Regions from separate parts of the Janthinobacterium sp. 17J80-10 genome, predicted to be linked through region 1. Evidence: predicted binding sites of a transcription regulator. Region 1 holds the regulator's gene; the other holds the start of a gene.
What was found. Region 1 encodes sigma-54, which starts transcription at its own class of promoters, with help from an activator protein. Its sites were predicted from a motif close to TGGCANGNAANCTGCTTT; they were not measured.
Positions count from the first base shown of each region.

Region 2: the regulator sigma-54 is predicted to act here: its motif matches at 2,365-2,382, upstream of adh (aldehyde dehydrogenase).

Region 1 covers NZ_CP035311.1:3,957,219-3,961,268, forward strand. Annotated here, with positions in the region: gene lptB (LPS export ABC transporter ATP-binding protein) at 1-595, shown strand, start outside; gene EKL02_RS17725 (RNA polymerase factor sigma-54) at 611-2,086, shown strand; gene raiA (ribosome-associated translation inhibitor RaiA) at 2,189-2,545, shown strand; gene EKL02_RS17735 (enoyl-CoA hydratase/isomerase family protein) at 2,613-3,695, shown strand; gene EKL02_RS17740 (deoxyguanosinetriphosphate triphosphohydrolase) at 3,708-4,050, opposite strand, start outside.
Region 2 covers NZ_CP035311.1:2,913,513-2,917,562, reverse strand. Annotated here, with positions in the region: gene clpB (ATP-dependent chaperone ClpB) at 1-296, shown strand, start outside; partial or broken gene EKL02_RS18590 (VOC family protein) at 478-564, shown strand; gene EKL02_RS13075 (EamA family transporter) at 632-1,066, shown strand; gene EKL02_RS13070 (SRPBCC family protein) at 1,106-1,552, shown strand; gene EKL02_RS13065 (VOC family protein) at 1,645-2,130, shown strand; gene adh (aldehyde dehydrogenase) at 2,452-3,972, shown strand.

The sequences.
Region 1 (4,050 bases):
GATCGTCGGCCTGGTGCCGTCGGATGCGGGCGATATCGAGCTCAACGAGGTGAGCATTTCCCGCTTGCCGATTCACCGGCGTGCCAACCTCGGCCTGTCCTACCTACCCCAGGAAGCCTCGGTTTTTCGCAAGTTGACGGTGGCGGAAAATATCCGTGCCGTGCTGGAACTGCAGCGCGATGATGGCAAGCCATTGTCGAAAGCGGTTATCGAAGAAAAGCTCGACCTGTTGCTGGCAGAGCTGCAGATTGAAAAGCTGCGCGACAGCCAGGCCCTGTCGCTTTCCGGCGGCGAGCGCCGTCGCGTAGAAATCGCCCGGGCACTCGCAACCAGCCCGCGCTTCGTGTTGCTGGACGAACCCTTTGCCGGTGTCGACCCGATTGCCGTGATCGAAATCCAGCGCATCGTGCGCTTTCTCAAGGAACGCGGGATTGGCGTGCTGATCACCGACCATAATGTGCGTGAAACGCTGGGCATTTGTGATCGCGCCTATATCATTAACCAGGGTGTCGTGCTGGCCAGTGGCCGCCCGGATGACATCATCGCCAACGAGTCGGTGCGCCGGGTCTATCTTGGCGAACATTTCAGGATGTAAGCAAGCGGCATCGCCATGAAACAGTCACTTCAGCTACGCGTATCGCAGCATCTGGCATTGACGCCGCAGTTGCAGCAGTCGATCCGGCTGCTGCAATTGTCGACGCTGGAATTGCAGCAGGAACTGGAACATATCCTGGCTGACAATCCCATGCTCGAGCGCGTTGACGATCCGCTCGACCATTCGGTGCGCCTGCTTGCCGATGGCGCCATCAACCAGACCAGCAGCCCGGCGGAAAAGTCCGCCGCCGAAGATGCGCCGGCGGCCGATGGCGAAACTGCCTATGAAGGCGCAGAAGGCGGCGAGGCGGCGGATGGCGGCAATGGCGAGGCCGACTGGAGTTTCGACGATGTCGCCCGCACCGGCAAGAACCCTGAAGACGACGACTCACGTCCGCAACTGGAAGCGCACCACATCACGTTGCGCGAACACCTGCTGGAACAGATGCGCCTGACCAGCCATGAGACGCGTGATCGCGCCCTGATGGAATTGATCATCGACGCCATTGACAACAATGGCTACCTGGAAGAGCCGCTCGAGGAAATTCATGCGCGCTTGCCTGCCGAGCTGGAAATCGATCCGGAAGAATTGGCCATCGCCCTGAAACTGGTGCAAAGTTTCGAGCCGGCCGGCGTCGGCGCGCGCGACGCCGGTGAATGCCTCGCACTGCAAATCCGGCGCATGCCGAAAGTGCCGATGGTGACACGACGCATGGCGCTGACCATCGTCGAAAAGCACCTCGGCCTGTTTGCGCAGCGCGACTTCAACAAGCTCAAGAAACTGCTCGATTGCGATGACGAGGATTTGCGCGAAGCACAGTGCATCATCCGCCAGTGCAACCCCCATCCCGGGGCTGTCTTTGCCAGCGATGCCGCCGACTATGTCGTGCCGGACGTAATCGTCAAGCGCGGCAAGAACGGCTGGCAAGTCATGCTCAATCATGATGTGATGCCCCGGCTTCGCGTGAATGCCTTGTACGCGAATATCCTCAAGCAAAACAAGGGTGAGGGCTCACTCACTTCGCAATTGCAGGAAGCAAAATGGCTCATCAAGAACATGCGCCAGCGCTTCGACACGATCCTGCGGGTTTCTCAAGCCATTGTGGAGCGACAACGCAATTTCTTTTCGCATGGCGCCGTCGCCATGCGCCCTCTTGTCTTGCGCGAAATAGCTGATACACTAGGTTTACACGAGAGTACTATTTCTCGTGTAACAACGCAGAAGTACATGCTGACGCCGCATGGCATGTTTGAGCTGAAGTATTTCTTCGGCAGCCATGTCGCCACAGAAGCCGGCGGCGAAGCTTCATCAACGGCGATACGGGCGTTGATCAAACAATTGATAGGAGCTGAAGACCCCAAGAACCCCCTCTCTGACAGCAAGATTGCAGAAATGCTGGGGGAGCAAGGCATGGTCGTTGCCCGGCGCACTGTGGCCAAGTACCGCGAAGCCTTGAAAATCCCGCCAGTCAACCTGCGCAAGTCCTTGTAGTAGTCCTTGCAGTATTTGTTGTATTCGTTGCTGTGTTCAGGCGACACGCACTTGCCTTTGTCGACCGTGAACCGCCAGTGACCTTATTTTAAGGAGCGCTGTATGAATCTGACCATCAGTGGACATCATCTCGAACTGACCCCTCCTATCAGGGAATATGTGCATGCCAAGCTGGAGCGCATCAGGCGCCACTTCGACCATGTCATTGATGCTGCGGTCATCCTCACCGTGGACAAACTTGCAGAGAAAGACAAGCGCCAGCGGGCTGAAATCACCTTGCGCATGCGGGGCAAGGATGTCCATGTGGAATCCATCGCGCATGACCTTTATGCCGCAATCGATGGGCTGGTCGACAAACTCGACCGTCAGGTCCTCAAGTACAAGGCCATCCTCCAGGATCACCAGCACCAGGCCATCAAGCACTTGCCGGAATCCATGACGGCCGCACCGGAAGAATAAAACCGGCGCAATCAACTTCTGCAAATGTAACCAGGGGCGCGCCAAGCGCCCTTTTTATTACCCGATCATGAACGACCATATCCTGACCCGCATCCAGCATCGCACTGGCATGCTCACCCTGAACCGCCCGCAGGCACTGAACTCGCTGTCACTGGAAATGGTGCGCGCCATGACGCGCGCGCTGCTGGACTGGCGCGATGACGATGCAATCAAGGCGGTGTTCATCCACAGCAATAGTGAAAAAGCCTTTTGCGCCGGCGGCGATATCCGTTTTTTTTACCAGTCCGGGCAAGCCACGCCACAGCAAGGCAGCGCCCTGATAGAGGATTTTTTTACCGAGGAATATGCGCTTAACCGGCTGATCCATCACTACCCCAAGCCCTACATCGTGCTCATGGATGGCATCGTGATGGGTGGCGGCATGGGCATTGCCCAGTGCCACTCAGCCGGAAGGCTGCGGATCGTCACTGAACGCAGCAAGCTCGCCATGCCCGAAGTGAATATTGGCCTGTTTCCGGACGTCGGCGGAAGTTATTTCCTGTCGCGTGCGCCGGCTCAGATCGGCACCTGGCTGGCCCTGACGGCCAATCCCGTCGGCGCCGCCGATGCCCTGCATGCGGGGCTGGCGGATGTGTTTATTCCGGCGGAGCGGCTGGCGGACCTGCACGCCTTGGCGGGCACAGGCGACGGCAACGATATCGACCAGGACGTGCGCCACTTTGCCGCGCAATTTTCTGCAGGCGACACCGGCGAACTGGCACGGCAGCGTGACGCCATCGACCACCACTTTTCCTTTGACGACGTGCCATCGATCATGGATTCGCTGGCCGGCGATGCCTCGGCGTTTGCGCAGACCACCCTGGCAACCATGCAAAAGCGCTCGCCGCTCATGCTGTGCGTGACCTTGCGGCAGTTGCGCGCGGGCGCCGGCATGACATTCGAAGAGTGCCTGCGCATGGAACGTTCGATGATGCGCCACTGCTTCAAGCAGGGCGAGGCCTTCGAGGGCATCCGTGCCGCCGTGATCGACAAGGACTTGTGCCCGGCATGGGGATCGCCCTCGCCGCAAGCCGTCAGCGCAGAAATGGTGGCAGGATTTTTCCAGCCTGCGTGGCCGGCGCATGCGCACCCGTTGCGCACTTGGCTCTAGAGGCCGCGGGCTTCAGATCTCGTCGATCATGAACAGGCGGCGGTGTTCGCGCATGGCGTAGCGATCCGTCATGCCTGCGATATAGTCGGCAACCTTGCGCGCCTGCCGTGCCGGATCGCCGCCAGCCACCTGGTAGTCCGGCGCCAGCAGGCGCGGCTCTGCCATGAACGTCTCGAAAAGCTCGCGCACGATCCGTTTGGCCTTGCTGGTCATGCGGTTGACCTGGTAATGCCGGTACAGGTTCTCGCGCAGGAAACGTTTGAGCAGCAACTCTTCCTTGCGCATGGCATCGGAAAAACTGATGAGTGCGGGCGCGTTGCGCACCTGTTCGAGGCTTTGCACGCCAGCATCCTGA
Region 2 (4,050 bases), 1.0 Mb from region 1:
TTGATGAAAAGAACATCGGGGCGATTGCCCGGATCCAGCTGGGCATCCTGGAAAAACGCCTGGCGAAGATGGAAATGGCAATGGATCTGACGGAAGAAGCGCTGCAGAAGATTGCCGAGGCCGGCTTCGACCCGGTGTATGGCGCCCGGCCCCTCAAGCGCGCGATCCAGCAGGAGATCGAGAATCCGTTGTCGAAAATGATCCTGGAAGGCAAGTTCGGTCCAAAGGACGTGATTCGTATCGATGCCAAAAATGGCGCGCTGACGTTTGAAAGACAGGCAGCCCAGCCTGGCTGATCCCCACTGCAGCACATAGTGCAGTCATGCCGCCCGGTCAGTTGACCGGGCTTTTTTTTATGTTTTTTAATTGGGCAGTCGCTGGATTAAAAGTGGCGCCCCTATTCATGGGGTGGTGCAACGCTACTCTGCGAGTTAGGATTTTGCATAAAAGACATAAGTTGCAAATTAATTAATTTTTGAATACCATGAAAATTACTACGGGGCCTATTTTAGAAATCCGGAAGGGCATAAGCTTTGCGTCGTCTGCCACAACCCGGAGATGTAATGCCTGACACGCCAATCGCCCCGGACGGCAATGCCGCTGGCTATCGCAAACCTTAGGTGGTGCAAATATGGCTACTACGAATAACTGGTTCTTTTGGGCAGTCTTGTCAGCCGCGTTTGCTGCATTGACTGCCATTTTCGCGAAGATTGGCATTCAAGGCGTAAACTCGGATCTGGCCACGCTGGTGAGAACCGCTGTCGTGATGTTCGTCCTGGCCATATTTGTTTGGGTTACCGGCAAGTGGAGCAACCCGCTGCTTTTGCCGTCGAGAACTTGGCTGTTTCTCGTGCTTTCGGCATTGGCGACTGGCGCTTCGTGGCTATGCTATTTCCGGGCGCTGCAAATTGGCGACGCTTCGAAGGTCGCGCCGGTGGACAAGTTCAGTCTCGTGTTGGTAGCGGTGTTCGCGTTTGTGTTTCTTGGCGAGCGGCCTTCGGCGAGAGATTGGTTCGGCATCGCCCTGGTGGCCGCTGGTGTCTTGGTTCTAGCCTTCAAGCGCTAGTCCATTTCGTATTTTGTACGTTTGATAGGAGCTTTCAATATGGCTACTGGAACTGTCCGCCTCCATCGTGTCCTGCGCACCAGGCCAGAGAAGATCTACCGCGCCTTTATAGATGCTGCTGCAATGGCCAAGTGGCTTCCACCGTACGGCTTTATTTGCAAGGTTCACCATATGGACCCGAAAGTCGGCGGAACCTTCAAAATGTCATTTGAAAATTTCTCGACTGAGCAAGGTCACTCTTTCGGCGGGCTGTATCGGCAGCTGGTTCCCGGCGAACTCATTCAATACACCGATAAATTCGATGATCCGAACCTGCCAGGCGAAATGCTGGTTACGGTGACGCTGAAGGCAGTGTCGTGCGGTACGGAGGTCGATATCGAACAAAGTGGGATTCCGGAGCTTATCCCCGTCGAAATGTGCTACCTGGGCTGGCAAGAGTCTCTCGTGCAGCTTGCCAATCTGGTTGAGCCTGAGATCCCGGGCTAACTGATGCATGACATGGTAGGATTTTGGCAGTTTGACGCGGAAAATATCGTTTTCCTGCGGCATCTGGCACCTCAACCCAATGGAGAATTGCCATGGATAAGCACGCCAAGAATACGATTTGCCTTTGGTACGATGGCGACGCCGAGCAGGCGGCGCAATTTTATGCCAAGACCTTCCCCGATTCATCCGTTGGCGCGGTCTATCTTGCGCCGGGAGACTTTCCATCAGGGAAAAAGGGGGATGTGTTGACGGTGGAGTTCACGGTGATGGGGATTCCCTGCCTCGGGCTCAATGGTGGCCCCGCGTTCAAGCACAACGAAGCATTCTCGTTTCAGGTCGCAACCGATGACCAGGCCGAAACCGATCGGTACTGGAACGCAATCATCGACAACGGTGGCGTGGAGAGTGCCTGCGGGTGGTGCAAAGACAAGTGGGGCCTGTCCTGGCAGATCACGCCAATCGTGCTGACCAAGGCGATAGCCGACCCCGACCCTGCCGCCGCCAAGCGCGCATTCGACGCAATGATGGAAATGAAAAAGATCGACATCGCCACAATCGAGGCGGCGCGCCGCGGTTGACGTCGCAATCGCCGGACGCCCGACGCCCGATGAAAACCTGCTGTGCCATCCTCGCACAGCAGGATTGAATTGATTCGATACACCTGTTTGCCCGCCTGTTCCAAAAGTGAACAAATCCGTTCGCTGACGCTTTTCCTCCGGTCCCAGTCGCCCCATCAAAAAATGCGTGCAGCTCTATAGACAGCTGCTGCGTCTCCGCCATTTTTTTTCAATTTCCTTGCGATGTCTCCATGCTGGCACGGCATTTGCCATAACCCCTGTGCGCTCGTCGCACTTAATTTAAAAAAATCAGACGCATCTCATATCGTTTAGGAGGCAGAAATGAATTTGGCAGACATCAGCAAGCTGGGGATCAAGAACCCGTTCAAGCAACGCTATGACAATTACATCGGCGGCAAATTCGTGGCGCCGGTCAAGGGTGAGTACTTCCCGAACATCACGCCGATCACCGGCCAGCCGTTTTGCGAAATCGCCCGCTCCACCGCCGAAGATATCGAACTGGCGCTGGACGCTGCCCACGCTGCCCGCGCTGCCTGGGGCAAGACTTCGCTCACCGAGCGCGCCAACATCCTCAACAAGATGGCCGACCGCATGGAAGCGAACCTGGAATTGATCGCCACCGCCGAGACCATCGACAATGGCAAGCCCATCCGCGAAACCATGGCGGCCGACATCCCGCTGGCGATCGACCATTTCCGCTACTTCGCCGGCTGCATCCGCGCCCAGGAAGGCAGCGTGGCGCAGATCGATTCGGAAACCTATGCCTACCACTTCCACGAGCCCCTCGGCGTGGTCGGCCAGATCATTCCCTGGAATTTCCCCATCCTGATGGCGGTGTGGAAGCTGGCGCCTGCGCTGGCCGCCGGCAATTGCGTGGTCTTGAAACCGGCCGAGCAAACGCCGGCCTCGATCCTGGTGCTGATCGAACTGATCGGCGACCTGCTGCCGCCGGGCGTGCTCAACATCGTCAACGGCTTTGGCCTGGAAGCGGGCAAGCCGCTGGCCACCAGCAAGCGCATCGCCAAGATCGCCTTCACGGGCGAAACCGGCACCGGCCGCCTGATCATGCAATACGCCGCGCAAAACATCATCCCGGTGACGCTGGAGCTGGGCGGCAAATCGCCCAACATCTTCTTCGCCGACATCATGGATGCCGATGACGATTACTTCGACAAGTGCCTGGAAGGCTTTGCGATGTTTGCCCTGAACCAGGGTGAAGTCTGCACCTGCCCGTCGCGCGTGCTGGTACAGGAATCGATCTACGAGAAATTCATGGAACGCGCCATTGCGCGGGTAGCCGCCATCAAGCAGGGCAACCCGCTCGACAGCAGCACCATGATCGGCGCCCAGGCCTCCAATGAACAGATGGAAAAGATCCTGTCGTACATGGACATCGGCCGCCAGGAAGGCGCCGAGGTGCTGATCGGCGGCGAGCAGAACAAGCTTGCGGGCGACCTGGCCGGCGGCTACTACGTCAAGCCGACGGTATTTGCCGGCAACAACAAGATGCGCATCTTCCAGGAAGAGATCTTCGGGCCGGTGGTATCGGTGACCACCTTCAAGGATGAAGCCGAGGCGCTGGCGATTGCCAACGACACGCTGTACGGCCTGGGCGCCGGCTTGTGGACCCGCGACGGCTCGCGCGCCTTCCGCGTTGGCCGCGCCATCCAGGCGGGGCGCGTGTGGACCAACTGCTACCACCTGTATCCGGCGCATGCGGCCTTCGGCGGCTACAAGCAGTCGGGCATTGGCCGCGAGACGCACAAGATGATGCTGGAACACTATCAGCAAACCAAGAACCTGCTGGTCAGCTACAGCCCGAAGGCGCTGGGCTTTTTCTAAACACTGAAATGGTGTGAAACGGTAGGGCGCGCCTTGTCACAAGCAGGGCGCGCTGCTACTCAACCGCATCAACTAAAA